Regions from separate parts of the Streptomyces antibioticus genome, predicted to be linked through region 2. Evidence: riboswitches for the same ligand, from Rfam matches in the RefSeq annotation. Region 2 holds a riboswitch; each other region holds the start of a gene.
What was found. Region 2 has a riboswitch for cobalamin ahead of AFM16_RS09650 (cobalamin biosynthesis protein). Riboswitches for the same ligand answer to the same signal wherever they lie in the genome.
Positions count from the first base shown of each region.

Region 1: linked by a shared signal. The riboswitch ahead of AFM16_RS12260 (SCO2321 family membrane protein) and the one ahead of AFM16_RS09650 (cobalamin biosynthesis protein) in region 2 are both predicted to bind cobalamin.
Region 3: linked by a shared signal. The riboswitch ahead of AFM16_RS30400 (energy-coupling factor ABC transporter permease) and the one ahead of AFM16_RS09650 (cobalamin biosynthesis protein) in region 2 are both predicted to bind cobalamin.
Region 4: linked by a shared signal. The riboswitch ahead of metE (5-methyltetrahydropteroyltriglutamate--homocysteine S-methyltransferase) and the one ahead of AFM16_RS09650 (cobalamin biosynthesis protein) in region 2 are both predicted to bind cobalamin.

Region 1 covers NZ_CM007717.1:2,760,281-2,767,321, reverse strand. The annotation lists gene AFM16_RS39970 (ABC transporter ATP-binding protein) at 1-1,570, opposite strand, end outside; gene AFM16_RS12270 (energy-coupling factor transporter transmembrane component T) at 1,567-2,694, opposite strand; gene AFM16_RS12265 (SCO2322 family protein) at 2,687-3,358, opposite strand; gene AFM16_RS12260 (SCO2321 family membrane protein) at 3,355-4,605, opposite strand; cobalamin riboswitch at 4,741-4,860, opposite strand; gene AFM16_RS12255 (phosphotransferase) at 4,907-5,623, shown strand; gene AFM16_RS12250 (nuclear transport factor 2 family protein) at 5,620-6,114, opposite strand; gene AFM16_RS12245 (Strvi_7410 family MBL fold metallo-hydrolase) at 6,261-7,041, opposite strand, start outside.
Region 2 covers NZ_CM007717.1:2,158,035-2,165,075, reverse strand. The annotation lists gene AFM16_RS09655 (cobyric acid synthase) at 1-1,217, opposite strand, end outside; gene AFM16_RS09650 (cobalamin biosynthesis protein) at 1,214-2,164, opposite strand; cobalamin riboswitch at 2,266-2,405, opposite strand; gene AFM16_RS09645 (hypothetical protein) at 2,553-2,774, opposite strand; gene AFM16_RS09640 (inorganic phosphate transporter) at 2,821-4,083, opposite strand; gene AFM16_RS09635 (class II aldolase/adducin family protein) at 4,287-4,970, shown strand; gene AFM16_RS09630 (alpha/beta hydrolase) at 5,030-6,178, shown strand; gene AFM16_RS09625 (hypothetical protein) at 6,338-7,041, shown strand, end outside.
Region 3 covers NZ_CM007717.1:6,703,651-6,710,691, reverse strand. The annotation lists gene AFM16_RS30425 (ATP-binding protein) at 1-750, shown strand, start outside; gene AFM16_RS30415 (S1 family peptidase) at 1,011-1,802, shown strand; gene AFM16_RS30410 (winged helix DNA-binding domain-containing protein) at 1,912-3,018, opposite strand; gene AFM16_RS30405 (superoxide dismutase) at 3,180-3,821, opposite strand; cobalamin riboswitch at 4,039-4,220, shown strand; gene AFM16_RS30400 (energy-coupling factor ABC transporter permease) at 4,251-4,982, shown strand; gene AFM16_RS30395 (energy-coupling factor ABC transporter substrate-binding protein) at 4,979-5,374, shown strand; gene cbiQ (cobalt ECF transporter T component CbiQ) at 5,379-6,128, shown strand; gene AFM16_RS30385 (ATP-binding cassette domain-containing protein) at 6,125-6,970, shown strand; gene AFM16_RS30380 (hypothetical protein) at 6,980-7,041, opposite strand, start outside.
Region 4 covers NZ_CM007717.1:7,741,057-7,748,097, reverse strand. The annotation lists gene AFM16_RS34995 (FdhF/YdeP family oxidoreductase) at 1-402, shown strand, start outside; gene bla (class A beta-lactamase) at 417-1,400, opposite strand; cobalamin riboswitch at 1,527-1,751, shown strand; gene metE (5-methyltetrahydropteroyltriglutamate--homocysteine S-methyltransferase) at 1,905-4,223, shown strand; gene AFM16_RS34980 (PASTA domain-containing protein) at 4,288-4,953, opposite strand; gene AFM16_RS34975 (antibiotic biosynthesis monooxygenase family protein) at 5,059-5,394, shown strand; gene AFM16_RS34970 (RNA-binding protein) at 5,448-6,407, opposite strand; gene AFM16_RS34965 (hypothetical protein) at 6,831-7,041, shown strand, end outside.

The sequences.
Region 1 (7,041 bases), 600 kb from region 2:
CGGAGAGGGCGTGGACTTCGGCGGCGGGGGGTGCGGGGGTCGCGGGATCTGTGGGGGCGTGCGCCGGCGGCTGCCCGGGGGTCTTGGCCCGGCTGCCGTCCCGGCCGCGACCGGTGAGCTTCCCGAAGAGGCGCCACCGGGGGGCGGCGACGGGGCGGGTCGCGGGCGCAGGGGACGGAGACACGATGGCGGACGGCGTCGGCTCGACGGCTTCGCCGCCGGAGGAGGGGTCGGCGGCAGGGGCGGTGACGGCGGCAGTGGCGGTGACGGCGGCAGGGGTGCCGCCGCTTGCCGGGCCGACGCCGGTGGCCGGGCCGGGGGCGTTGGTCGCGTCGGCGGTGGTGGTCGGGACGCCGGTGGCTCGGGTGTGCTCGCTCACCGGGGTCGGCGGGGTCGCCGGGTCTGCGGGGGTGGCTGGGGCGTCGGCGGATACCGGGGTGGTGCCGGTCGGGTGGGCAGCGGCGGTGGCTGGACCGTCGGCGGTCATCGGATCTGCGGCGATGGCCGGGCTCGCGGTACTCGCTGGGTCCTCGCCGGTTGCCGGGTCTGTGGCGTTGGTCGGGCGGGCGGCCGTCGCCGAGGCGGTGGCGGTGGCGGTGGCCGGGCCTGCGGTGGTTGCTCGGCTGGCGGTGCTTGCCGGGCCCGTGCCGGTCGCCGGAGCCGTGGGGCCCGTGCCGGTCGCCGGAGCCGTGGGAGTGGTCCAGGTGCCGGCCGTCGTAGGGGCTGCCTGGGGCTTCCCGCCGGTCGGGGTCAGGACAGCCAGGCGTTCCCGGAGATCCGTGGCGCGGCGGCGGGCGTCGCGGACTGTGAGGGGGAGCGGGGTCCAGTGGGCCAGGCGGCCCAGGGCCACCACCGGGGGGTAGACCGGGGAGACGGACATCATGTCCGCCGGGGTGCCCAGGAGCGGGGGTGTGCCGGGGGACGGGAGGAGGGCCACCTGGTCGGCGTACTGGAGGACGCGTTCCAGGCGGTGTTCCGCGAGCAGGACTGTCGTACCGAGGTCGTGGACCAGGCGGAGGAGGACGGCGAGGACCTCTTCCGCGGCCGCCGGGTCCAAGGCGGACGTCGGTTCGTCGAGGACGAGGACCCGGGGGTGCGGGGTGAGCACCGAGCCGATCGCCACGCGCTGCTGCTGGCCGCCGGAGAGCGTGGCGATGGGGCGGTCGCGCAGGGCGGCGAGGCCGAGCAGGTCGAGGGTCTCCTCGACGCGGCGGCGCATCACCTCGGGGGCAAGGCCCAGCGACTCCATGCCGTAGGCCAGCTCCTCCTCGACCGTGTCGGTCACGAAGTGGGACAGCGGGTCCTGCCCCACCGTGCCCACGACGTCGGACAGTTCACGCGGCTTGTGGGTGCGGGTGTCCCGCCCGGCGACCGTCACCCGGCCGCGCAGGGTGCCGCCCGTGAAGTGCGGCACGAGCCCGGACACCGTGCCCAGCAGGGTCGACTTGCCGACCCCCGACGGGCCCGCGAGCAGGACGAGTTCGCCCTCGGGGATGGTGAGGTCGACGCCGCGCACGGTCGGCTCGGAGGCGCCGTCGTACGTCACGGAGACGTTCTCGAAGCGGATCACGACGGCTCCTTGGGAGGCGCGGGGGCGAGGAACGCGGGCAGCAGCCCGAGGAGTACGGCCGCCGCGGGCCACACGGGCAGCGTGGGCGCCGTCAGCGGGACGACACCCGGGTGCAGGGCCTCCGGATCGGTGCCGGACGCGACGGTCAGCAGCGCGGCCACCGCGACACCGGACCCGGCGACCAGACACGCGCGGGGCGTCCAGCGGTCCGGACGGTAACGCGTGCGGGGGGAGCGGCGGCCGCCCAGCCGCAGCCCGGCCAGCGCCGCCGTCACACCGGCCAGGAGGAGCGGCAGGCCGTAGTCCGCCCCGGCCGCGGTGAGCAGCCCGTACGTGCCCGCGCAGATGCCGAGCAGACCGCCCAGGGTGAGCGCGGTCGTCGTACGGCGGACGGGGGCGGGGACGTCGGCGGTACGGCCGTACCCGCGCGCGTCCATCGCGGCGGCGAGGGCGACGGAACGCTCCAGCGCGCCCTCCAGGACCGGCAGGCCGACCTGGAGGAGGCCGCGCACCCCGCGGTCCGGACGGCCCCGCAGCCGGCGCGCGGCCCGCAGCCGCTGGACGTCGGCGATCAGGTTCGGCGCGAAGGTGAGCGCCACGACCACGGCCACGCCCGTCTCGTACAGCGCGCCGGGCAGCGCCTTGAGCAGGCGGGACGGGCTCGCGAGGGCGTTCGCGGAGCCCACGCAGACCAGCAGCGTGGCGAGGCGCAGACCGTCGTAGAGGGAGAACAGGACCCCCTCGGCGGTCACCGCGCCGCCCAGCCGGATGCCCTGCGCCCACTCCGGCAACGGGACCTCGGGCAGCGTCACGATCACATGCGTGCCGGGGACCGGGGAGCCCAGCGCGACGACGAACACCAGCCGGATGACGAGGACGGCGAGGGCCAGCTTCAGGAACGCCGAGTAGGAGCGCGCCCAGGGCGTGGGCGGGCGGCAGGTCGTGACGACGTACGCGGAGGTGGCCAGGAGCAGGGCGAGGAGGAGCGGGTTGGTGGTGCGGGTGGCGGCGGTGCCGAGCGCCAGCGCCCACAGCCACCAGGCGGCGGGGTGCAGGGGGGTGCCCTGCGCTCGCACCGGCTCCTGGCGCACCGCCCCGCCGCCGGGGCGGCCGTCGTCAGCCATTCCTCCGCCGCCGTGCCTGCCAGACCGCCGCGCCCGCCAGTACGGCCACGACCGCGCCGCCCGCGATCAGGCCCACGGACGGGCCGGAGCCGTCGTCGTCCCGCTGTTCGCCCTTGGCGGTGGGCGTGCCGTCGGAGGACACCTGCTCCCCGCAGCCCGTCCGGGGGTAGCCCGCGATCGCGCAGAGCATGGCGGAGGTGTCGTAGCGCAGGGGCTTGGCGACCGAGGCGAGGGCCTCGGCCGTGGTCGCGTCGGGGGAGACCCGGGCGCAGGCCGAACGGGCCGCGGGCGGGGTTTCGCCGGACGGGGCGTCCGCCGCCGTACCGAAGTCGATGACCAGGGCGACCCGCTTCGTCCCGTCCTTCGCGGGCGTCCGCGCGCAGATCGCGTCGAACGACGCTGCGCCGCGCGGCTGGTCCGCGTCGGAGGAGTCCGCGCTGACCGCGAACCGGAAACCCTGGACGTCGCCGTCGGAGGGGCGCGCGGTGGACGGCCCCTGGGTGGCGTAGACCCAGCGGTCGCCGGACCGGTCCCAGAAGGACCAGTACCGGTAACCGGCCGCCTGCGCCTGGGCGGGGACCAGGAGCAGCAGCGCCAGCGCCAGGAGCAGGACGCGCGCGGCGGCGCGGCGGCGACAGGGGTGGAGGGATCGCCCGGGCGTCACGACTGCCGCCGCTTCCGGCCGCGGACCATGAGGACGAAGCCGATGGCCGCGCCGACGAGGAGACCGCCGCCGATGGTGTACGCGGGGCTCAGACCCTTGTCGTCGTCCTTCTTCTCGGCGGACGCCGTGCTCTGGTCCTTCTTCTCCACGGCCTTGGGCGCCGGCCCGGTCGCGTTCAGCAGCTTGACCAGGTCCTGTCCGCCGAAGTCCCGGGCGTCGGCGCCCCGGGCCGCGTTCGCGACGAAGACGAGCTGGGCGTAGGCGGCCGGGCCGCTGTCCTTCGCCCACTGCGCGAAGTTGCCCTCCAGCCAGCGCAGGGGCGCCTCGGCCTGGTCGTTCAGGCCGGTGGAGGACAGGGCGACGATCGCGTCGGCGGTGTTGCCGTAGTCGGGCTGGTCCTCGGCGCCGGGCAGCGCGGACGTGAGGTGGCCGTCCTTCGCCATGGCCTCGGCGAGCCAGCCGGCTCCGTTCGCGGCGCCCTTCTCGGGCTCCTTGGAGGCGTCGAAGGCCGTGCAGGCGGCGGGGGAGGCGGAGTCGTCCTGGCGGCTGCCGGTCAGCGGCTCGCCGAGCAGGCCGAGCACGGCCGCCGCGGTCGCGTCCGCGTTGGCCGCCAACTCGCCCTTCTTGCCGGGCTGGTAGGCGAACGCGCCCGCGTCCTTCCCGTCGCACGGCAGGGCGAGCGTGTGCAGGGCGTCGTAGGGGGACTTGCCGCCCTTGCGGAGGTTCGGCACGGTCTCGCCGCCCTGGGCGAGGGCACCGGCGACGACCGAGGTGGAGTTCGCGTCGCTGGCGCCGCCGGGGGTGTAGCCCCAGCCGCCGTCGGCGTTCTGGACGGACTTCAGCCAGGTCACGGCCTTGCGGACCTCGGCGTCGTGGTTGCCGAGCGCGGCCAGTGCCTGGGTCGCGGCGGCCGTGCTGTTGGTGTCCACCATCAGCTTGGCGTCGCAGGGCTTGCCGGCGTCGGCGCGGAACGCGGCGAACGCGCCGTTCGCGCACTGCTGTCCCGCCAGCCAGGCCACCGCCTTGTCGGCCGGGGTCACGCCCACCGACTCCTGGGCGAGCAGGGCGAGCGACTGGCGCCACACGCCGTCGTAGGTCGGGTCGGTGGTGCCGTAGAGGCCGTCGGGTATGGCCACCGACGGGGTGGGCGACGGGGCCGGTGACGAGCTTGCGGCGGCGGCCGGGCCGGCGCCCGCGAGCACGACGGCGGTGGCGGCCAGGGCCGCTGCGCGGTGACGGTACTTCATGATCGGCGGGTGCCTCTCCCGGTGGGGGAGCCAGGCAGCACGGGACACCCCGGCGGCTCGGCTCCGCATTCCTCGACGGTGCCGCGCGACGGCGGGCTCGCCGACGCGCATGAGCCGGTCACGATCCCGTACGCGGCGGTCCGGCTGGCCACGGGGTGGCTTCACGGTTGCGGGTCAGCGCCGGAATTGCACCGGCTTCCCCCCGTACGAGCGTGATACGACGCGGTCACTCTACCCGCAGGTAGCCGGGAGGCTGAGGGGCGGCTGTGCGGCCGGGCGGCTCGGGCGTAGGTTTCGGCGCATGAGTGCGACGGGGAGGGGGCCGGGCGTCCCGGGCAGACTGCTCGGTTCGGGCCGCACGGCCGACGTGTACGAGATCGACGAGGCGTGGGTGCTGCGCCGCGACCGGGCGGGGTACGGGGACGCGGCGGCGGAGGGGGCGCTGATGGCGCACGTCCGCGCGCACGGCTATCCGGCGCCTGCGGTACGGCCGTCGCCCGGTGCGCTCACCGATCTGGTGATGGAGCGGGTGGACGGGCCGACGATGGTGGAGGCGTTCGCGGCCGGTGCGCTGGACCCGGTGGAGGCGGGCGCGCTCCTCGCCCGGTTGCTGCGTGAGCTGCACGCCGTGCCGGGGCTGACCTCGCCCGACGCGCACGTCCTGCATCTCGACCTCCACCCCGAGAACGTCATCCTCTCGGTGGACGGACCCCGGGTCATCGACTGGGCCAACGCGGCGGAGGGCGACCCGGCGCTGGACTGGGGCACCTCGGCGGTGATCCTCGCCCAGGTCGCCGTCTCCGCCGAGCCGGTCGCTGCACCGGCGGGCGAGATGCTGGCGGCGCTGCTCGCGGACCCGTCCGCGCTCACGGGGGAGGGGCTGACGGAGGGCGGCCTGACGGAGGACGGCCTGACGGAGGCGCTGCGGCGGCGGGCGGTGAATCCGACGATGAGCCGGGAGGAGATCGAACTCCTGGGTGCGGCGGGGGAGTTGGTGCGGTCGGTGGCCGGTCTTTAGAGGAGTGGCGCCGGTCCGCCGCTTGGGAGGAACAGCGTGCGGGCCGCGAGGAGCCAGGTGCCGTCGGGGGTGCGGCGGAGGGTGTCCTCGTAGTGGCCGATGCGGATGTCGGGCTCGGTGGCGGGCGGGGCGGGGGGTTCGCTGCGGCGGGGGTCGTTGCGGGGTCCGGCGCCGACGGCGGCCGTACGGTCGTGTTCGACCCGGAAGGTCGTGAAGTACGAGGTCGCCGTCGCCGTGTCCGGGGAGACCACCTCGACGTGCACGGACGACATCAGGCTGCGGGTGTGCCGGTCGGCGGGGCGGGAGTCGAAGTGGGCGCGGAGCGCGGCGCGGCCGGTGATCCGCCGGTCGCCCTCCGGCCAGGTCCAGGTGCCGTCCTCGGTGAACAGCTCGGCCACGGAGGCGGGTTCATCGAGGTCCAGGCTCCGGACGAGGTCGAGGAGCAGGCGCCGGCAGGCTCGTTCGGCGAGGAGCTGCTCGATCGGGTCCATGGGCGATGCCACCAGGGGTGCCGGAACGGGTGCGAGGCGGTGTGCGGCGGTGCGGTTCGGGGCGTTCTGCGGGCACCGTACGGCGCGGGCGTGAACTCGGTGGATCGGCCGTGTGAACGCTGACGGCATCCGTGCCGGACCGTCGGTCAGGCCGCCACGTAGGTCACCGGTTCGCTGCCCGTCACCGCTTCTGCGCGCCCCAGTTTCACCAGGCGCCGCAGATGGGCCTCGGCCTCCGAGACCGCGATGTTCCTCGACCCGTAGGGGATCTGCGCCCAGGGCCGGTTCCACTCCATGCGCTCGGCGAGCTGCCAGGGGGTGAGGGGGGTGGAGAGCAGGGCGAGGAGTCCGGTGAGCCGGTCCTCGTGGTGTGTGAGCAGGTCCCGTACCCGGGCCGGGGCGTCGGTGAACGGGTGCTGGTGGGCCGGGAGGACCTCGGCGGGGGCGAGGCGGCCGACGCGTTCGAGGGAGTCGAGGTAGTCGCCGAGCGGGTCGGTGACGGTGGCGTCGTCGGGATCCTCGTACAGGCCGATGTGCGGGGTGATCTCGGGCAGCACATGGTCTCCGGAGAACAGCCGCCCATGGCCCGGCAGTCCACCCGGGTGCTCCTCCTCCAGGTGGAGACAGACATGGCCGGGGGTGTGCCCGGGGGTCCAGATCGCCCGCAGGCGGCGTCCGGGCAGGTCGAGCAGTTCACCGGGGACGATCTCCCGGTCGGGCAGGGCGGGGGCGAACCCGGGCAGGGCGCGGCGGGCGGTCCGCAGCGGCGCGACATGCTCCTCGGGGGCACCGGCGGCGGTGAGCTTGTTCGCCATGTACGTGTACCAGTGCTCGGGCCGCGTCTCCCGGGTCCGCCGCACGATCGAGGCGTCGGCGGCATGCATCGCCACCCAGGCCCCGGACGCCTCCCGCACCTTGCCGGAGAGC
Region 2 (7,041 bases):
GTCACGGTGGCGACCCCGTGATGGATCTCGTACCCCTCGACCCGCTCGCCGAGGGCCTCGCCGACCGGCCGGGTGAGGGTCTTCTCCGGGGCGAACCGCACCCGGACCGGCAGCAGTCCGAGCCCGTCGACCCGCCCGCGGCGGCTCTCGACGTCGTCCTCGATGTGCTCGCCGAGGATCTGGAAGCCGCCGCAGATCCCGAGCACGGGCCGCCCCTCGGCCGCCCGCCGGGCGAGGGCGTCGGCGAGCCCGCGCTCGCGCAGCCACTCCAGCGCCCGCACGGTCCCCCGGGTGCCGGGGACGACGACGAGATCGGCGTCGGCCAGCTCCTCGGGCCGGTCCACGAACCGCACGACGACACCGGGCTCGGCGGCCAGCGCGTCCACGTCCGTGAAGTTGGACATCAGCGGGATCGCGCACACGGCGACCCGCAGCACGTCCTCGCCGACCGGCGGCGCGACGGTGGACTCGCGCACGGTGCCGCGCAGCGACACCCGCAGACCGTCCTCCTCGTCGATCCCGAGCCCGTGCCGGAAGGGCAGCACCCCGTAGGTGCGGCGCCCGGTGAGCCCGTGCAGCATGTCGAGCCCCGGCTCCAGCAGGCTGACGTCCCCGCGGAACTTGTTGACGAGGAACCCGGCCACCAGCTCCTGGTCCTCCGGCGACAGCAGCGCGACGGTGCCGAAGAAGGAGGCGAAGACGCCGCCGCGGTCGATGTCGCCGACCACCAGCACCGGCAGCCGGGCGCTGCGCGCGATGCCCATGTTCACGATGTCGGTGCGCCGCAGGTTGATCTCGGCGGGGCTGCCCGCCCCCTCGCAGATCACCGCGTCGTAGGTGCTGCGCAGCTCGGCCAGACAGTCGACGACCGTCCCGAGGAGCCGCTGCTGACGGCCCCCGTGGTAGCCGCGCGCGCTCATCTCGCCGACCGGCTTGCCGAGCAGCACGACCTGACTGCTGCGCTCCCCGCCGGGCTTGAGCAGCACCGGGTTCATCAGCGCGCTCGGCTCGATCCGGCACGCCTGCGCCTGCATGGCCTGGGCCCGCCCGATCTCGGCGCCCTCCTTCGTCACGAAGGAGTTCAGGGACATGTTCTGCGCCTTGAAGGGCGCGACCTTCACCCCCTGCCGCACCAGCCACCGGCAGATCCCGGCCGTGACGACGCTCTTGCCCGCGTCGGACGTGGTCCCGGCGACGAGCAGCCCCCCGCCCGTCATGACGCCCGCCCCCGCACCCGCGCGGCGGCGGCCCGCCCGGCGACGGTGACGCCGAGCGCGAGCAGCGCGACCCGGCGGGACAGCCGTACCGCCCGCTCGATGTCCTTGACCTCCACGGAACGCCCCTTCTGGTTCAGCACCGGCCGGTGTTCGACCCGGCCCCCGTACGACAGCGTCCCGCCGAGCCGCACCCCGAGCGCCCCCGCGAAGGACGCCTCCACGGGCCCGGCGTTGGGACTGGGATGCCGGTGGGCGTCGTCGCGCCAGGCCCGCACGGCCCCCCGCGGATCGTCCCCCGCGAGGACGGCGAGGACGGCGGTGAGCCGCGCCCCCGGCCAGCCGGCGAGGTCGTCCAGGCGCGCGGACGTCCACCCGAAGCGCAGATGGCGCGGTGAGCGGTGCCCGACCATGGCGTCCAGCGTGTTGACGGCCCGGAACCCGAGCAGCCCGGGCACCCCGGCGGCCGCCCCCCACACCAGGGCCCCGGTGACGGCGTCGGAGGTGTTCTCGGCGACGGACTCGACCACGGCGCGGACGATCCCGTCGGCGTCCAGGGCCTGCGGGTCGCGCCCGCACAGATGCGGCAGCCGGGCCCGCGCCGCGTCGACGTCCCCGGTCTCCAGGGCGTGGCCGACGGCCCGCGCCTCGCGCGCGAGGGAGGTGCCGCCGACGACGGCCCAGGTGGCGGCGGCGGTGAGGGCGACGGACCCGGCGGGGGAGGAGCGGACGGCGCGCGAGGCGGCGGCCCCGAGCGCTACGGCGCCCCCGGCGCACACCAGGGTGTGCAGGGCGCCCCAGCCCCGGTGGTCGCGCCACAGCACGCGCTCGACGGCACCGGCGGCCCGCCCGAATCCGGCGACCGGATGGCCCCGGCGGGGATCGCCGAGCAGCAGGTCGCCGAGGAGGCCGAGAGCGGCGCCGTACGCGTGGACGCGGTCGGCACGCACCGGCTCAGCCGGCCGTGCGGCCGGGCAGGGGCCTGGTGCGGTACCTCAACGACCGAGCGCGCATGGCGATATGTCCTCACTCAGGGTGTCCGCGCCCTGGTTCGACGAGACCGGCGGTGAGAGTTCCTGGCTCCCGGGGGTTACTACCCCGGTGACAGTGGCGGGACCGCGCCGGATTCGCACCGGCTTCCTCTTCTGCCGCCGTAGCTGGCCCCGGCAGTCCACCACGGGCCCCGAAGGGCCGTCAACTTGCCGTTGACCTGCGGGGGGAGAGTGTGCAGAACCCCACACCGCCCGTACGCGGACCGGGCCGCACACGAAGGCGCGCCCGGTCCGGGACCCCGGGAAGGGGCCGGACCGGGCGCACCCGGGGACGGTCGTCGTGGCCTCAGGCCACGATCAGCGAGATCCCGTAGGCCACCGCGGCCGTGCACGCCGCGAAGCAGGCGTACGCGCCGGTCAGGGCGAGGGTGGCGGAGCCGCCCTGCGCGGTGGCCCGTTCGCGGTGGGAGAGGGCCATGATGCCGAGGGTGAAGAGGCCCACGAGGGCCACGGTGACCACGAGGCTGACGCCGAAGACGGAGCCCAGGGCTGCCCAGTCGATCTTCATAGGGATGCTGTTCCTTCGCGTTCCTGCGTATCCGGGCGGATGGCGCTCAGGCCGTGGGGGCGGGCGAGGCCGCCGGCTCGGCCGCCGGGGAGGCGATCGTGGCGGTCAGGGTCTCGGAGACCGGCTCGGGCACCGTCTCGGTCATCGCGGCGGTGGGCGGCGGAGTCACCGCGGCGATGGCGGTGGTGACGACACCGGCCGGCTCGTCCGGATGGTCGTTGACGTTGGTGTGGTCGACGTGCTCGCGGCGGGAGATCTTCCAGATGGCGGCGCTGGAGGCGACCAGGAAGACCGCGACCACCGCCGTGCCCCAGGCGCCGAAGCCGGTGACGTACTCGGCGAGCGCGCCCACCAGGGCGGCGGCCGGGAGCGTGAGGCCCCAGGCGACGAACATCCGGGTCGCGGTGGACCAGCGGACCACCCCGCCCTTGCGGCCGAGGCCCGCGCCCATCACGGAACCGGAGACCGAGTGCGTGGTGGAGAGGGAGAAGCCCAGGTGGGAGGAGGCCAGGATGACCGTCGCGGCGCTGGTCTGGGCGGCGAAGCCCTGCTGCGGCTGGAGGTCGGTGAGGCCCTTGCCCATGGTGCGGATGATGCGCCAGCCGCCGAGGTAGGTGCCGAGCGCGATGGCCAGACCGGCGGTGAGGATGACCCACAGCGGCGGGTCGGAGTCGGGGGCGACGGCACCGCCGGCCACCAGGGCCAGGGTGATGATGCCCATCGTCTTCTGGGCGTCGTTGGTGCCGTGGGCCAGGGAGACCAGGCCCGCGGAGGCGATCTGGCCGGCGCGGTAGCCCTTCTCGGCGGCCTTGCCGTCGGCCTTCCTGCCCAGGCGGTAGGAGAGCCGGGTGGCGAGCATCGCCGCGACGCCCGCGACCAGCGGGGCCGCGATCGCCGGGATCAGGACCTTGGTGACCAGGACGTCACCGTGGACCGCGCCCATGTCGGCGGAGGCGATGGTGGCGCCGATCAGACCGCCCATGAGGGCGTGGGAGGAGCTGGAGGGCAGGCCCACCAGCCAGGTCAGCAGGTTCCAGAGGATCGCGCCGACCAGGGCGGCGAAGATGACCTCGGGACGGATGCCGGTCTCGTCGACGAGACCCTTGGAGATCGTGTTGGCGACCTCCACGGAGAGGAAAGCGCCCACAAGGTTCAGCACGGCGGACATGGCCACCGCGACCTTGGGCTTGAGCGCACCGGTCGAGATGGTGGTGGCCATCGCGTTGGCGGTGTCGTGAAAACCATTCGTGAAATCGAACGCGAGTGCGGTGACCACCACAATCGCGAGGATCAGCGAGAAGTTTTCCATTTACCCAGGCAATCTTTCGAAGTCATTGGTCGGCTGACCGTAGGCAACCTGGGTGAACGGAAGGTGAACTGAGGCGGTCACTGCGGTGTCCACATCCGGGGGTCGTCACCCCCTGTCGCGGCGGCCCGTAGCGGGTGGTCCACGATGCGTGATCCGGCCGCCGTTGTATGCGATGGGAGGCCGTGCGCTGGCAGGATCGGGGCATGGCTGAGCAGCGGTACGAACAGCGTCGGCGGGACCCGCTCCCCGAGGAGACGGACGCCTGGGAGGCCCTGGTGGCGGCGGCCCGCCGCACGGTCGCGGACGGCCTCGTCGTCGGCACCTCGGGCAACGTCTCCGTCCGAGTCGGCGACACCGTACTCGTCACCCCGTCGGGCGTGCCCTACGACCGGCTCACCCCGGACGACGTCACCGGCGTCGACCTCACCGGCCGGCAGGTGCTCGGCACCCTCGTCCCGACCAGCGAACTGCCCATGCACCTCGCCGTGTACGCCACCACCGACGCCCGCGCCGTCGTCCACACGCACGCCGTCCACGCCACCGCCGTCTCCACGCTCGTCCTCGAACTCCCGCCCGTCCACTACATGACGGGCGCCCTCGGCGGCCCGGTCCGCGTCGCCCCCTACGCGCCCTACGGCACCCCGGAGCTGGCCGAGAACGTCCTGCGCGCCCTCGAAGGACGCACCGGCTGCCTCCTCCGCAACCACGGCACCCTCACCCACGGCACCACCCTCGACCAGGCCTACGACCGCACCGCCCAGCTCGAATGGATGTGCAGCCTCTGGCTCAAGGCGTCCTCGGTCCCCCACCACACCCCGTCCCTCCTGACGGAGTCCCAGATCACGGAAGCGGGCACCCGCCTCCGCAACTACGGCCAGCCGGGCTGACCCGACCCCCTGGGGCCCCTCCACTGGCCGCCAAGAGGATTGGCCAGGACACTGGACGGGTGCGCACTGTCACCGCGACGGCCGCTGCCGTCACCGCAGCCCTGGCCGCCGGCGCCGTCAGTGTCGCCGCCGGGCGGCTCGCCAGCGACGCCGCGCTGAAGGCGCCGCCCGGGCGGCCCCTGCCCACCGAACCCCGGCTCACCGTGCACGGCACCGCCGCCGGCCAGATCGCCCTCACCCGCCATCTGGCCAGCCTGCGCCCCGGCACCTACGGGCTCGCGGGCGACGGCTCCCACGCGGTCGTCGGCCCCGTGCTGCCGCAGGCTGCCGGCTCCGCCGACACCGTCGTACGGCGGCTCGAAAGCGTCACGCACGGCAGCCTGAGCCCCGGGGACGCCGTGTGGCTCACCCCCAACCTGTACGTCGGCAACCCGAGCGCCGCCCTCGGCCTCGACCACGCCGACGTCGACGTGCCCGGCGAGCTGGGCCCGCTGCCCGCCTGGTTCGTGCCCGGCGACCGGCGCACCTGGGTGATCGCCGTGCACGGCCTCGCCGCCACCCGCGAGCACGCCCTGAACCTCATGGGCTTCCTGCACAGCCGCCGCTTCCCGGTCCTCGCCCTCTCCTACCGGGGCGACCTCGGCGCGCCCCGCCCGCCGGACGGCCTGAACCACCTCGGCCAGACCGAGTGGCGCGACCTGGACGCCGCGATGCGCTACGCCGTCCGCTACGGCGCCGAACGCGTCGTCCTGCTCGGCTGGTCCACCGGCGCCACCATGGCCCTGCGCGCGGCCGCCCACTCCGGACTGCGCGACCGGGTCTCCGGGCTCGTCCTGGACTCCCCGGTGCTGGACTGGCAGGCCACCCTGCGCGCCCTGGCCGCCGCCAGACACACCCCCGGCGTCCTGCTGCCGCTCGCCGTCCGCGCCGCCCAGGGCCGCACCGGACTGCACGACGGCCCCGGCGGATCCGGCGACCCGGGCGACGGCGCCGCCGACCCGGCCGCCGGACTGCGGGTGCCGACCCTCGTCTTCCACGGCCCCGACGACACCGTGGCCCCCTGGGAGGCGTCCCGCCGTCTCGCCGCCCGCCGCCCCGGCCTGGTCTCCCTGCACACCGTCGCCCGGGCCCCGCACGCCGCGATGTGGAACGTCGGCCCGAAGGACTACGAGGAGACCCTCCGCCGCTTCCTCATCCCCCTGAGCTGAGCCGCGGCGAGGACCGCCCCCGAAGGTTCCGTTTAAGGCCGTACCACTGGCCTGAACCGGTCCCGGCGGGCCCCCGCGCACGCCGTGCGTTGGCCAGTCCCGTCGCCCGCCGTGACATTCCGTTTGGGTTTTCGGACCGTCAACCGGAAGACTGCACCCGTGACGTCCCGTATCCCGCGCGACTCCAGGCTTCGACTCGTCCGCCCGCGACCCCTGGCCGCCGCCCCCACCGCTGTGAACGAGCGGCGCCCGCGCCGCCCCGCGCCCCGCCCCCCGGAAGGCACTCCGGCCCCGGCGGAGCTGGCCAGAATGGCACGCTCAGGTCTGGCCGCCGCGGCCCGTGTCGCCCGCTGGGCCGACAACGCCCTCGGCCCCGGCCGTGACGCCGCGACCGCCGACGGCAAGGCCACCCTGTCCGACCCGTCCGCCGAACGCGCGGCCCGCGATCTGGGCCTGACCCGGGACCAGGTCCGCCACGACTGGGACATCGCCCGCCTCGCCGGACTCATCGAGGTGCACGGCGACAGCGCCCGCCCCGGCTGGCGGCTGCGCGCCTGGAACCGCGACGACGGCGCCGTGCTCCGCGGCTGGGTCGCCCTCTTCGACGCCTGGTCGCTCGCCACCCCGGAACCCGCGGGGGAGGAGCCCGCCGCCGTCGCCGAGGTCGTCTCGGCCATGCCGCAGGTGCTCTCCTTCCTCCAGCTCTCCGCCGGCCCCGTGCCCGTGGAGCAGCTCCTCGACCTGCTGCGCCAGCGCGTCACCGAACTGCGCACCGAGCGCTGCGAGGTCCCCTACGCCGCCGACGCCGTCAGCCCGGCGGCGGCCGCCGCGCCCGCCGTCGACACCGACCCGGCGGAGCCCGC
Region 3 (7,041 bases), 4.5 Mb from region 2:
TACCTCTCGCGGGCGCTGGCCGCGCTCGGCTACGCCCAACTGGTGGCCGGGGACGCCGCGGGCACGGTCGCCTCGCTGCGCCGGGTGCGCGAGCTGGAGCAGGGCATGGGCATCACCGACCCGGCCCGCGGCCGCTGGCAGGGCGACCTCGCCGAGGCGCTGGTCCGGGTGGGCGAACCGGGCGAGGCGCAGGACGTCATCGACGTCAGCCGCGAACACGCCCTCCGGCTCGGCCGGGAGAGCGTCCTCGCGGTGCTGGACCGCGCCGAGGCCCTGGTGCGGGCGGCGCACGGCGACCACGAGGCGGCGCTGGCCCGGCTGACGTCCGTCCAGGACCGGCTGGCCAAACTGGGCTACGGCCTGGAGGAGGCGCGCGCCGCGTTCGCGCACGCCCGGCTGCGCGCCCGGCAGCCCGGTCCGACGTCGTACGACGAGGCGGCGCGGCTGTTCCGGCGGTGCCGGGCGCTGCCCTGGCTGCGCCAGGTGGACGCGGCGGCCCTGGAGGAGACGGACGGGGCCCGCCCGGCCGCCCCGCCCGCGCAGGCCGCCGACGCGCTGGAGGGGCTGGCCTCGATGGAGCGTCAGGTCGCCGCGCTGGTCATGGAGGGCGCCACCAACCGGGAGATCGCCGCGCGCCTGTTCATCAGCGTGAAGACCGTCGAGGCGACCCTGACCCGGGTCTACCGGAAGCTGGGAATCCGCTCGCGGGTGGATATTGTCCGACTGGCGGCGGGGCGCCACGCCAAGTGAGCGGGGCGCGGGGTTAACTGCCCTCGCGGATCCACGGAACACGGACCCGTCGGACCCTGTGCGCCCCCTGTGTACGACCGAGGGTTTTCCCTGCCCCAACTCCCTTAGGGGGTTCCCTCATTGGGAGGTGGGTGCGCCGGGCCCTAGCGTTCGTGATGTGCCGCTCGCCCGGGCAGACGGGGGTCGGTCCCGCGACCCCCGTACACACCCCCCACGCCCGTGCGAACCCCCCACCGGCAGCTCCCCCCACAAGGAGATTCATGTACGGGCTCAACCGTGCCAGGAAGGCCGCCGCAGTCGTCGCGGCGGCCGCCGCGGCGGCGGCGACCTGTCTGCTCAGCGCCCCCACCGCTGTCGCAGCGCCGCAGCCGATCGTCGGCGGCACGACGACCACCACGACCGCGTACCCGTTCATGATGCAGATCACGGACGCCTCGCAGAACCAGTTCTGCGGAGGGACGCTCGTCTCCCCGACCAAGGTCGTCACGGCCGCGCACTGCATGGTCGGAGAGAGCACGAGCAGTGTGCGCGTCGTCGGCGGCCGCACGTACCTCAACGGTACGAACGGCACGGTCAGCCGGGTCAGCAAGATCTGGATCCACCCGAACTACACCGACGCCACCGACGGCGAGGACGTGGCGGTGCTGACCCTGTCGACGTCGATGCCGTACACCACGGCGTCGTACGTCACCTCGTCCCAGACCGATCTGTACGCGGCCGGCACGACGGCCCGCGTCCTGGGCTGGGGCACGACCTCACAGAACGGCAGCTCCTCCAACCAGCTTCGGACGGCGACCGTGCCGATCGTCTCCGACTCCGGTTGTGCGAGCTCCTACGGTTCGGACTTCGTGCCGTCCGACATGGTGTGCGCCGGATACTCCTCCGGCGGCGTAGACACCTGCCAGGGCGACAGCGGCGGTCCCCTGCTCATCGGGGGCGTCCTGGCAGGGATCACTTCTTGGGGCGAGGGCTGTGCCCAGGCCGGTCACCCGGGTGTCTACACCCGGCTGACCGCCTTCTCCGGCCTGGTCGCCACGCAGGTGAACTCCTGACGGGTCACCGCGTACGCCCCATGAACTCCTGAGCACCCCTCAGGTGAATGCCAGGGGGCGCTGCGAGCCTCCACGAGCGGCCCGCAGCGCCCCCTATCCACGTCCCGCGTCACCGCTCCACGACCGTCCCGAACCGCAGGTCACGGGGCTCCCCCGGGTGCAGCGCGGCCAGCATCCGCTCGGCCTCCCCGGCCACCTCCCGCCGCTGCCCCGCGGTGAGGCGCCCGAACGGTTCGACGACGAGCGCGTCCTCCTCCAGCCGCCACACGCCCGCGAGGAACCCGTCGACGAGCAGGGTGCGGTACGCCTGGTTGCCCCGCCAGGTGCGGCCCCGGTAGTCGGACGGGACGACGCGGGTGCGGTCGGCGTGGGAGAGCAGCAGGTTGTCGAACTCGGGCAGGAACCGGGGCGGGGCCGGGGTGTCCGGGTCCGGGCGGGGGGCGTCCGGGAGGTCGAACAGCTCGACGCCGTGCTCGTCGCGGAAGGTGACCAGGCGGGGCCGCAGCCGCTCGAAGGCGTCGCGCAGCCGGGTGAGCCCGGCCCAGGTCTGCATGTCCTTGACGGAGGCCGGTCCGAAGGCGGCGAGGTAGCGCGTCACGACGTCGTCCGGCGCCGGGGCGGGTTCGGCGGGCCGGCCGAGCCAGTGCTCGGCGGTCGTCAGCGCGACCTGTCCGCTGCGGTCCCACAGCCCGCGCGGGGTGACCTGGACGAGCGGGAGCCGGCAGCGGGCCGCGAGCCCCAGCGACTGCGGGTCGGCCTCGGGCCACCGCGCGGACAGCGCCTCGCGCAACTGCGCCATCGTGCGCGGCTCCTCCTCCACGAGGTCCCGGGCGAGCCCCGCGAGTTCGTCCAGGTCCACTCCGGCCAGCCCCTTGCGGAACGCGTTCAGCTCGCGGTCGCGGGCGGGCTGCACCAGCGGCCGCAGGGTGAGCGCGTCGTCGGCGGTGTGGGTGTGGATCGTGGAGCGCATGGTGACGATCCGGACCACCTGGCGGTCGGCCATCGGCGCGGACAGGTCCTCGGGACGGAATCCGGCGAGACGGGCCGCGAGCGCGTAGTACGGCGGCCTGACGTTCTGCGCCTGGAGCCCGAGCAGATGGGTGACGGCCTCCGTCGCCGCCAGCGCGGCGGGCCGCAGCAACAACTGCCGTTCGAGGGTCGCGCGGTTGAGTGCGCGGGCGTCGAGCACGGGGGCGGCGGGGGTCGGCTTCGTCATGGACGGGACGGTAGCGGGGATCGAGGACAGATGCTGTCCGCTGTGGGCGTCCGCATGGCACCGGGGTGCCGGACGAGTGCCTCGTAACGTCCTCGCCGCTGGGCGTTGACAAGGGCGGGGCGGCCCCGTGCCGATCGGGGCCGCCCCTCGGGGTGTGTCGGTCACGGGGTCAGGAGGAGGCTGTCGCCGCGTTCCTTGGCGGCCGTGTAACGCCGGGCCACGTCCTGCCAGTTGACGACCGCCCACATCGCGTCGATGAAGTCGACCTTCTGGTTCTTGTACTGGAGGTAGAAGGCGTGCTCCCACGCGTCGAAGACCAGGATCGGGGTGGAGCCCTGGCCGACGTTGCCCTGGTGGTCGTAGACCTGCTCGACGATGAGGTGGCCGGAGAGCGGCTCGTAGGCGAGGACGCCCCAGCCCGAACCCTGGGTGGTGGCCGACGCCTTGGTGAGCTGTGCCTTGAAGTTCGCGAAGGAGCCGAAGGATTCGGCGATCGCGTCCGCCAACTCGCCCACGCCGTCCGCCTCCAGCGGCTCGCCGCCGCCGTCGCCGGTCATGTTGTGCCAGTAGATGCTGTGCAGGATGTGCCCGGAGAGATGGAACGCCAGGTTCTTCTCCAGGCCGTTGATCGAACCCCAGGACTCCTTGTCCCGGGCCTCCGCGAGCTGCTCCAGGGTGTCGTTCGCGCCCTTGACGTACGCCGCGTGGTGCTTGTCGTGGTGCAGCTCGATGATCTCGGGGCTGATGACCGGGGCGAGCGCCGCGTAGTCGTACGGAAGCTCCGGGAGCGTGTAAACCGCCATGTCCAACGTCCTCCGACGTTATTGCGAATGGTATGCAAGTGCACGCTAACAGCAGAAGGGTGCCGGTGCTGATCAGCCGTAGGACCTAGGACCAGGGACGTGTCGCCGCGTGTCGCCGCCGTGCTCCGCGTGTGCGCTGGGTGTGCGCCGGTGTGTGAGCCGTCCCACGCCGCCTTCGCGCCCCCCGTTGTCGCTTGTCAGGGGCCTCGTACGGGCACTACTGTCACCACGCCTCGGTGAACGGGAAATCGGTGTGAAACCGGTGCGGCCCTCGCCACTGTGATCGGGAAGTCCGGCTCCGGCCCTCACGGGCAGCCACTGGGTCCTCGGACCCGGGAAGGCGGAGCACGGACGGTGGTACCCGTCAGCCAGGAGACCGGCCGGGGCGCGTCAACCATCCACGAGGTGCTGGAGAGGGTCTGCTGAACCATGCACATAGCCGAGGGTTTCCTCCCGCCGGCGCACGCCGTCGCCTGGGGCGTCGCGTCCGCACCATTTGTCGTCCACGGAGTCCGTTCACTCACCCGTGAGGTCAGGGAGAACCCCGAGAGCACCCTGCTGCTCGGCGCCTCCGGGGCCTTCACCTTCGTCCTCTCCGCCCTGAAACTGCCGTCCGTGACGGGGAGTTGCTCCCACCCCACCGGCACCGGCCTGGGCGCCATCCTGTTCCGGCCGCCGATCATGGCCGTCCTGGGCACCATCACCCTGCTGTTCCAGGCGCTGCTGCTCGCCCACGGCGGGCTCACCACGCTCGGCGCCAACGTCTTCTCCATGGCGATCGTCGGACCATGGGCCGGATACGCCGTCTACAAACTGCTGCGGCGCTTCGACGTGCCGCTGATGGTCGCGGTGTTCTTCGGCGCGTTCGCCGCCGACCTGTCCACCTACTGCGTGACCAGCGTGCAGTTGGCGCTGGCGTTCCCCGACCCGGGCAGCGGATTCCTGGGCGCGCTCGGCAAGTTCGGCTCCATCTTCGCCGTCACCCAGATCCCGCTGGCGGTCAGCGAGGGTCTGCTCACGGTGTTCGTGATGCGGCTGCTGGTGCAGTCGAGCAAGGGTGAACTGACCCGGCTCGGTGTGCTGGTGACCGGCGGCCGGAACCGGGGCGGAGCCGACAACGGCGCCTCCGCCGACGCCGGCACCGAGGCGGTGGCCCGATGAACCGCAACACGAAGATCAACGCCCTGCTGCTGCTCGTCGTGGCCGCGCTGGCCGTCCTGCCGCTGGCCCTCGGGCTCGGCGACCACAAGGAGGAGCCGTTCACGGGCGCCGACGCCGAGGCGGAGACGGCGATCACCGAGATCGAGCCGGACTACGAGCCATGGTTCTCCCCGCTCTACGAACCGCCGTCCGGCGAGATCGAGTCGGCGCTGTTCGCCGTCCAGGCGGCGCTGGGCGCCGGGGTCCTCGCCTACTACTTCGGCGTGCACCGGGGCCGGCGCCAGGGCGAGGAGCGGGCTCTGGCCCGCCAGGACGCCCCGGACACCGGCTCGGCCGCATCGGCCCCATCGGCCGAGAGCACCTCCGCCGGCCCCGCCGCCGAACGGGCCTGACCGGGTGCTGCCGATCGACGCGGCGGCGCACAGCAGTCGCTGGCGCCGCCGCCATCCCGTGGACAAGGCCGTGCTCGGGCTCGGCCTGACCGCTCTCGCCGTCTGTCTGCCGCCCTGGCCCGGCGCCGCGCTCGTCCTGGTGACCGCTCTCGCGGTGCTGCTGGGACCGGCCGGGGTGCCGGGCCGCCGGCTGTGGCGGGCCTACCGGGTGCCGCTCGGGTTCTGCGTCACCGGCGCGGTCACCCTGCTCGTCCAAGTGGGCGGCCCCGGCGGGCTCGTGGGCTGGGCGGACGGCGGTGCCGTACGCGCCGGGGAACTGCTGCTGCGCACCTCGGCCGCCTCGCTCGGCGTTCTGCTGTTCGCGTTCACCACACCGATGTCCGACCTGCTGCCGCGCCTGGTCAGGGCCGGGGTGCCCGCACCCGTCGTGGACGTGGCGCTGGTGACGTACCGGATGAGCTTCCTGCTGCTCGACTCGATGCGGCGGATCCGGGAGGCGCAGGCGGCGCGGCTCGGGCACACCAGCCGGGCCGCGGAGTGGCGGGCGCTGGCCGGGCTCGGCGCGACGGCGTTCGTCCGAGCCTTCGACCGGGCGGCGCGGCTCCAGGCCGGTCTCGCCGGGCGCGGCTACGACGGCACCCTGCGCGTCCTCGTGCCCGAGGCCCGGGTCTCCGTCCGTTTCACGGCGGCCAGTGTCGCGCTCCTCGCCGCGCTGGCCGCCCTCACCCTCGTCCTGGAAAGGCCGCCGACGTGAGCGAGCCCGTGCTGGTCGCCCTGCGGGGCGCCTCTTTCGCCTACGAGGACGGCCCTTCGGTGCTCGACGGGCTGGACTTCGAGATCCGCGCCGGACGCGCGCTCGCCCTGCTGGGGCGCAACGGCAGCGGCAAGACCACGCTGATGCGGCTGCTCAGCGGGGGACTTCGGCCGCACGCCGGCCAACTGAGCGTCGAGGGAAGCCCGGTGGGCTACGACCGCAAGGGGCTGACCCGGCTGCGGACGACGGTGCAGCTCGTGGTGCAGGACCCCGACGACCAGTTGTTCGCCGCATCCGTCGGCCAGGACGTGTCGTTCGGGCCGCTGAACCTCGGCCTGTCCGACACGGAGGTGCGGGCCCGCGTCGACGAGGCGCTCGCCGCCCTGGACATCACGGGCCTGGCCGAACGGCCCACCCATCTGCTGTCGTACGGGCAGCGCAAGCGGACGGCCATCGCGGGCGCCGTCGCGATGCGTCCGCGTGTGCTGATCCTGGACGAGCCGACCGCCGGGCTCGACCCCGACGGCCAGGAACGGCTGCTGGTCACCCTCGACGGGCTGCGCGCGTCCGGCACCACGGTGGTGATGGCCACCCATGACGTCGACCTCGCCCTGCGCTGGGCCGACGACGCGGCGCTGCTCACGCCGTCCGGCGCCCACACCGGCCCGGCGGCGGACATGCTGGCCCGCGCGGACCTGCTCGCACAGGCCGGGCTCCGACTGCCGTGGGGTGTCGCCGCCGCCGAACTGCTGCGCGCCCGGGGCATGTTGACGGACGGCACGCCCGGCCCGCGCACGGCGGAGGAACTGGCCGCGCTGGCCGCCGCGCCCACCGGGAGGTGACGGGCGTCCTCAGGGGGCGCCGGGTGCGGTGGCGTCGTTCATGCCCCGGAGCTGCTGGATGTCGCCGCCGA
Region 4 (7,041 bases), 5.6 Mb from region 2:
CTCGCCGAGTTCTCCGCGGCCCCGCTGCCCGACGTCGTCCCCGAACCCGGCACCCTCGCCCTGGGCACGATGCGCTCCCACGACCAGTGGAACACCACGATCTACTCCGACAACGACCGCTATCGGGGCGTCAAGAACCTCCGCACGCTCGTCTTCATGAACAAGGACGACATGCGGGACCGCGCCATCGCCGAGTTCGACCCGGTCGACATCGTCAGCACCGCCAAGGACGGCAGCGAACGCCGCCTCGACGGCTACCTGGCCATCCCGTACGACATCCCGCGGGGCTGCGCGGCCGGTTACATGCCGGAGATGAACGTGCTGTGCGCGATCAGCGACTACAGCGAGCAGAGCGACCAGCCGCTGATGAAGCACCTGAAGGTGACGATCACCCGGTCCTGACGGCCGGCCTGCTCTCAGGTCAGCGCGTCCGCCACCAGTGCGGCGGCCCGGGCAACGAGTTGATTGTCCGTGGGACCCTCGGGGGCGTACTTGGTCGACAGCACGGACAGCACGATCGGCGGCCGACCGGGGGGCCATACGACCCCCACGTCGTTGGCGACGCCGTACGCCGCGCCTCCCCCGGTCTTGTCCGCGAGCGTCCAGTCGGCGGGCAGACCGGCCCTGAAGCGGGCGGTGTTGGTGGTGTTGGCGACCAGCCAGCCCGTCAGCAGCTCACGGTCCGCGCGCGGCAGGACCCCGCCGAGCAGGAGCCGTGCGTAGGTCCTGCCGATGGCGCGGGGGCTGGTGATGTCGGTCCGGCGCCACGGTTCCGCCGTGTTCAGCTCGGGCTCCCACCGGTCGAGCCGGGTCGTCGGGTCGCCGAGCGAGCGGGCGAACCGGGTGATCGCGGTCGGTCCGCCCAGCTCGCGCAGGAGCAGATTGCCCGCGCCGTTGTCGCTGTGCGAGACGGTGGCGGCGCACAGTTCGGCGACGGTCATCCCGGCGGCCACGTTCTCGTCGGTGCCCGTGATCGGCGCGTACCCGGAGGCGGTGACGTACTCCTCGGTGTAGCGGATCCGGCGGGCGAGGTACTCCCCGTCGCGGTCGAGATCCCTTAACACGGCTGCCGCGGCGAGGGTCTTGAACACCGAGCACAGCGGGAACCGCTCGTTCGCGCGGTACGCCAGCGTCCGTCCGGTGGCCGTGTCGTGGGCGTAGACGCCGAGGCGGGCCGCGTACCGGCGTTCGAGGGCGTGGAAGCGCCGGCCGAGGCGTGTTCCGGCGGTCGTCGAGGCGTGCGCGGCGGTCGTGTCGGTCGTGTCGGTCGTGGAGGCTTGTGCGGAACCCGGCAGGGCGGTGGCGAGGGCCGCTCCGGCGCCGAGGGTGAGTGCCGCGCGGCGGCCGTGGCGTGCCATCGGGGCCGCCTGGGCCGCCGGGATCGGGTCGTTCCGGTCCATGGTGTCCGTCCTCGTGTCGTCGTGATCTTCCTGTCGTCGGGAGGGACGCCCGGGGCGGGTGGGTCGGTTTCGTCCGGTCGGGGGCACGCGGCGGCCGGGGGTTTCACGCGGACGACGGCACCGCGTAGGGTGGCCCGCGTAGCTGGTTCGCCCCGTCCGCCAGGCGGGAGCGTCGTAAGAGGGAACCCGGTGGGAATCCGGGACTGCCCCGCAGCGGTGAGTGGGAACGACCGCCGTCATACGCACTGGGCCCGACGAACAGGGTCTGGGAAGCGACGGCCAGTAGGTGACCTCCGACGGCCGGAGGACGCGCCCACGAGTCCGAAGACCTGCCAACTGCCCGTGCGTGAAGCACTCACGCGCGGACATCCCGGTGACCTCGAGGGCGGGTCGGCGCACACATCGTACGGACGGCCGTGGGCCGCTGCCGTACGGTCTGTCACCCCTTCGCGCTCTCGTCCCGTCGCCGGGATCTCAGGGATCAGTCTCGCGAAGGAGATCTCCGTGACCACCAAGCCCGCAGCCGCGGCAGCACGGGCCACCGTGTACGGCTACCCCCGTCAGGGGCAGAGCCGGGAACTGAAGAAGGCGATCGAGGGCCACTGGAAGGGCCGCGTCACCGCCGACTTCCTCCGGGAGACCGCCGCCGGACTCCGCCGGAGCAACTGGCGGCAGCTCGCCGCCGCCGGCGTCGACGAGGTCCCGACGGGGGACTTCTCGTACTACGACCACGTCCTCGACACGACCGTGATGGTGGGCGCGATCCCCGAACGGCACCGCGCCGCCGTCGAAGCGGACGCGCTGGGCGGCTACTTCGCGATGGCCCGCGGCACCCAGGACGTGGCGCCGCTGGAGATGACCAAGTGGTTCGACACCAACTACCACTATCTGGTGCCCGAGTTGGGCCCGGACACGGTCTTCACGGCCGACTCCGCCAAGCAGGTCGCCGAGTTGGAGGAGGCCCATGCCCTCGGGCTCACGGCCAGGCCGGTTCTCGTCGGTCCCGTCACCTATCTGCTGCTGTCGAAGCCCGCACCCGGTGTGCCGGCGGACTTCGACCCGCTGACCCTCCTGGACCGGCTGCTGCCCGTGTACGCCGAGGTCCTCGCCGATCTGCGTGCCGCCGGGGCCGGTTGGGTGCAGCTCGACGAACCGGCCCTGGTGCAGGACCGCACCCCGGCCGAACTCAACGCCGCGGCCCGCGCCTACCGCGACCTCGGCGCCCTCACCGACCGTCCGAAACTGCTCGTGGCCTCCTACTTCGACCGGCTCGGCGAGGCCCTGCCCGTGCTGGCCAAGGCCCCGGTGGAGGGGCTGGCGCTGGACTTCACCGAGCGGGCGGCCGCCAACCTGGACGCACTGGCCGCCGTCGGCGGGCTGCCCGGGAAGCGGCTGGTCGCCGGTGTGGTGAACGGCCGCAACATCTGGGTCAACGACCTCTCCGCGTCGCTCACCACGCTGGGTACGTTGCTCGGTCTGGCCGACCGGGTCGACGTGGCCGCGTCCTGCTCCCTGCTCCATGTGCCGCTCGACGCCGCCGCCGAGCGGGACATCGACCCGCAGATCCTGCGCTGGCTGGCCTTCGCCCGTCAGAAGACCGCGGAGGTCGTCACCCTCGCCAAGGGCCTCACCCGCGGCACCGGCGCCATCGCGGCCCAACTCGCCGCCAACAAGGTCGACTTGGCCTCCCGCGCAAACTCCCCGATCACCCGTGACCCGGCGGTCCGGGCCCGCGCCGAGGCCGTCACCGACGCGGACACCCGCCGCGCCCAGCCCTACCCCGAACGCGCCACGGCCCAACGCGCCCACCTGGGCCTGCCGTTGCTGCCGACCACCACCATCGGCTCCTTCCCGCAGACCGCCGAACTGCGCACCGCACGCGCCGATCTGCGCGCCGGACGCATCGACACGGGGGCCTACGAGGAGCGCATCAGGACGGAGATCCAGGAGGTGCTGGCCTTCCAGGAGAAGGCCGGTCTCGACGTCCTCGTGCACGGCGAGCCCGAACGCAACGACATGGTCCAGTACTTCGCCGAACAGCTCACCGGCTATCTGGCCACGCAGCACGGCTGGGTCCAGTCCTACGGCACCCGTTACGTCCGTCCGCCGATCCTCGCCGGGGACATTTCCCGCCCCGAGCCGATGACCGTGCGCTGGACGGCCTACGCCCAGTCCCTCGCCTCACGCCCCGTCAAGGGCATGCTCACCGGGCCGGTCACCATGCTCGCCTGGTCCTTCGTCCGCGACGACCAGCCCCTCGGCGATACCGCCCGGCAGGTCGCCCTCGCGCTGCGCGACGAGGTCAACGACCTCGAGACGGCCGGGACTTCGGTCATCCAGGTCGACGAGCCCGCCCTGCGCGAGACGCTGCCCCTGCGGGCGGCCGACCACACGGCGTACCTGGCCTGGGCCACCGAGGCGTTCCGTCTCACCACGGCCGGGGTGCGCCCGGACACCCAGATCCACACCCACATGTGCTACGCCGAGTTCGGCGACATCGTCCAGGCCATCGACGACCTCGACGCGGACGTCATCAGCCTCGAAGCGGCCCGCTCCCATATGCAGGTCGCCCGCGAACTCGCCGCCCACGGCTATCCGCGCGAGGCGGGCCCGGGTGTCTACGACATCCACTCCCCGCGGGTGCCGAGCGCGGAGGAGGCGGCAGATCTGCTGCGCACGGGGTTGCGGGCCATCCCCGCCGAACGTCTCTGGGTCAACCCCGACTGCGGCCTCAAGACCCGCGCCTGGCCGGAAACCCGCACGTCCCTGGAGAACCTGGTCACGGCGGCCCGCACGGTCCGCGCGGAACTGAACGGTTCCTGATCCTCACGGCCGATTGACGGGGCCGGCCGGGGGCAGGCGTGCGACGCGCCTCGCCTCCGGCCGGTCAGGGGCAGGACTCGCCGAACTTCACGGCCGTGAACTCCACGGGCTGCCCGTTCAGTTCGGCACCGGCCTTCGGGCTCTGGGTGCAGACCTGCCAGTTCGACTCCAGGAACACGAACCGGTCGTCGGCGGACGCGTCCTCCACGGTGATCGAGGTGCCGGAGTCGAGCGCCGCGCGGGCGACCTTCACGGACTTGCCCTTGAAGTCGGGCATCGTCCCGTCGGCCTTCGCGGGAGCGGTCCGGTCCTTGGCGGGGCAGGTCTCGTCCAGCTTGACCGCGCCGAAGTCGAGTTCGGTGTCCGTCGCCACGGTCCGGCCGGCGGCGACGCTCTGCGAGCAGACCTTCCAGTTCCGGTCGAACGCCTGCATCCGGCCGCGGCCGAGGGCGTCGTGCGAGGTCAGACTGTAGAAGCCGACCTCCTGAGCGGCGTCCTGGGCGGACTGGAGCCCCATACCGACGAACCGCGGAACGGCGTGCTTCTCGACATCGCCCTTGCCGTCAGGACCGGCGCTGGCCGGGGACGTGGCGGTACGCGAAGCACTGGGAGTCGCCGAACCGACGGCGTCGCCGCCCTTGCCGCTCTCCTTGTCGTCCAGGGCCGACCCGATACCGCCGATGACGAGGACTCCCGCCACGATTCCGCCGATGACCTTCCAGTTGGCCATGTCCGCCCCTCTTGGTGATGCTGCGCAAACTGCGATGGTCCCACGAACACGTCCGAAGGTGGCCCGGTGCGTCGCGCCGATGTGGGGTGCGTGCAGGATGGGTCCATGAGCGTAGTCAAGATCAACGTACTGACCGTCCCGGCGGAACAGCGGGAGACCCTGGAGAAGCGGTTCGCCGCACGCGCCCACGCCGTCGAGAACTCGGACGGCTTCGAGTGGTTCGAGCTGCTCCGCCCGGTCGAGGGCACGGACACCTACCTCGTCTACACACGCTGGCGCGACGAGGAGTCGTTCCAGGCGTGGTTGGAGGGCCCGATGAAGGCGGCCCACCGCGGCGGCGGCGCGTCAGACGGCGAACGCCCACAGCCGGCGGCCTCGGCCTCCACCCTGTGGTCCTTCGAGGTCGTCCAACAGGCGGCCCCGAAGCCCGCCGAGCAGTAGCCCGGCCCCGGCCGGCGGCGGCGCTCTCCGGACTGCCGCCGCCCGGCCACGGCTCAGCTCCGCCAACGGGCCCGCACCACACCGTCGCCGTCGGGCAGAACGGCGGTGAGAAGGGGGACGCGTTCGTCGGCGTAAACGGACAGAAGCGTCGCGGCGGTGGCGGCGGACATCCGCACGGCCAGCTCGGCGAACCCGCTCTCGTCGACGACCGCGTTCCTGATCCGCCCGTCCGGCTCCTGCCAGACACCTTCCACGAGACCGTCGGCGGGAAGGCCGGCGAGGACAGCGGTGACATCGGTGGACAGGTCGGGCCAGAGGGCCAGACACGCGCGGGGAACGAGCCCGGCCCGCACCGCGTCGACGGTTTCGGGGGTCAGCCGGTGCCAGCGTTCGGCACCCGCGACGAACGTCTCCTCCAACAGCCCGGCCTCGCCGTCGGCGACCGCCCGGTGTACGCGGGCCCAGAACTCGTCGTCCGCAGGAACCTGGACGCGTCCGTCCTCCTCCTCTTCCACGGCGTACGGGGATGCCGCGCACCGTTCCGCGAACAGTCCGAGCGCGGCGGTGCGCGTCACCGCCTCCTCGCAGGGCCGGTCGCTGCCGACGTAGAGGTACTGGTCCCAGCCGACGTGCACCGCGAACACGTCCGCCACCTCCAGGCGGCACCAGACCCCCGCGTCGCGCAGCATGAACCGGACCATCTCCAGGCCGGTTCCGAGCGGCACTTCGGCGCCGTCGTGGAGGCTGGTGAGGCCGTCCGGGAAGAGGGCGTCGAGGCCGAAGCCGGGCAGCGCCGGTTCTCCGCCGAAGTGTGCGAGTGACGGCACCTGCGGCTCGCGCACGGCGAGGCGGCCGACGCCCGTCTCCGCGGCGAACGCCTCGACCGCCCGGAGGTAGGCCGCCTCGACGGCGCCATGGTCGCTCGCCGTGCTCTCGGTGCCGGTGTAGTGCCCGTGTTCGTCACGGTCGGCGGGGTCGTACTTCGTGACGCGGTAGACGTGGGGAAGGTGCACGGCCGTCATCCTCCTCGGTGGGGCCGGGCGGCGCACCCCTGAATGTGCTTGTTCGGGCTTGCGAGCGCGCTCTGGCGTGCCGGTGTGGATCTCGAGGATCGGAGGAGATCGCCGGGGTCGTGTTCCCCGCGTCGTACACCGCGGCCGTTCTGCACACCGGACACGACCTGCAAGAACTCACCGGCGGAGCCTATGTGGGCACCCACCCCGCCTGGGACCTGTTGCGCGGCATCGGCGTCATCGACTCCAAGGACACGGACACCTCAAGGACGCACTGCGACACGGCCGGCGGCCCACCGCGGAACTGTCGGGTTGCTCGAAATAGCGGGCAACAATCGCGGCGCCAGCGAGCATGGGGCGTGTCGCGCCGCCAACTCCGGTCGGTCTGGTCGCCCTTCAACGGGCGTCCGGAGACGGGGGAGAATGCAGCACATGGATGACGCGTTCACACTCCTTCGGCAGGCCGCCGATCTGCTGCCGCAGGACGCGGCGGCAGAGAACGGACAGACGGTCGGGGATGTGCGCGAGGACATCGTGCGCCAGGAGTGGGAGATGGTGCTCGGCGTTCTCATCGAGATCGGGGATGTCCACCCCGTGTCCGCTGATTTCTGGGAACTCCTCGCCGAGGCCGCTC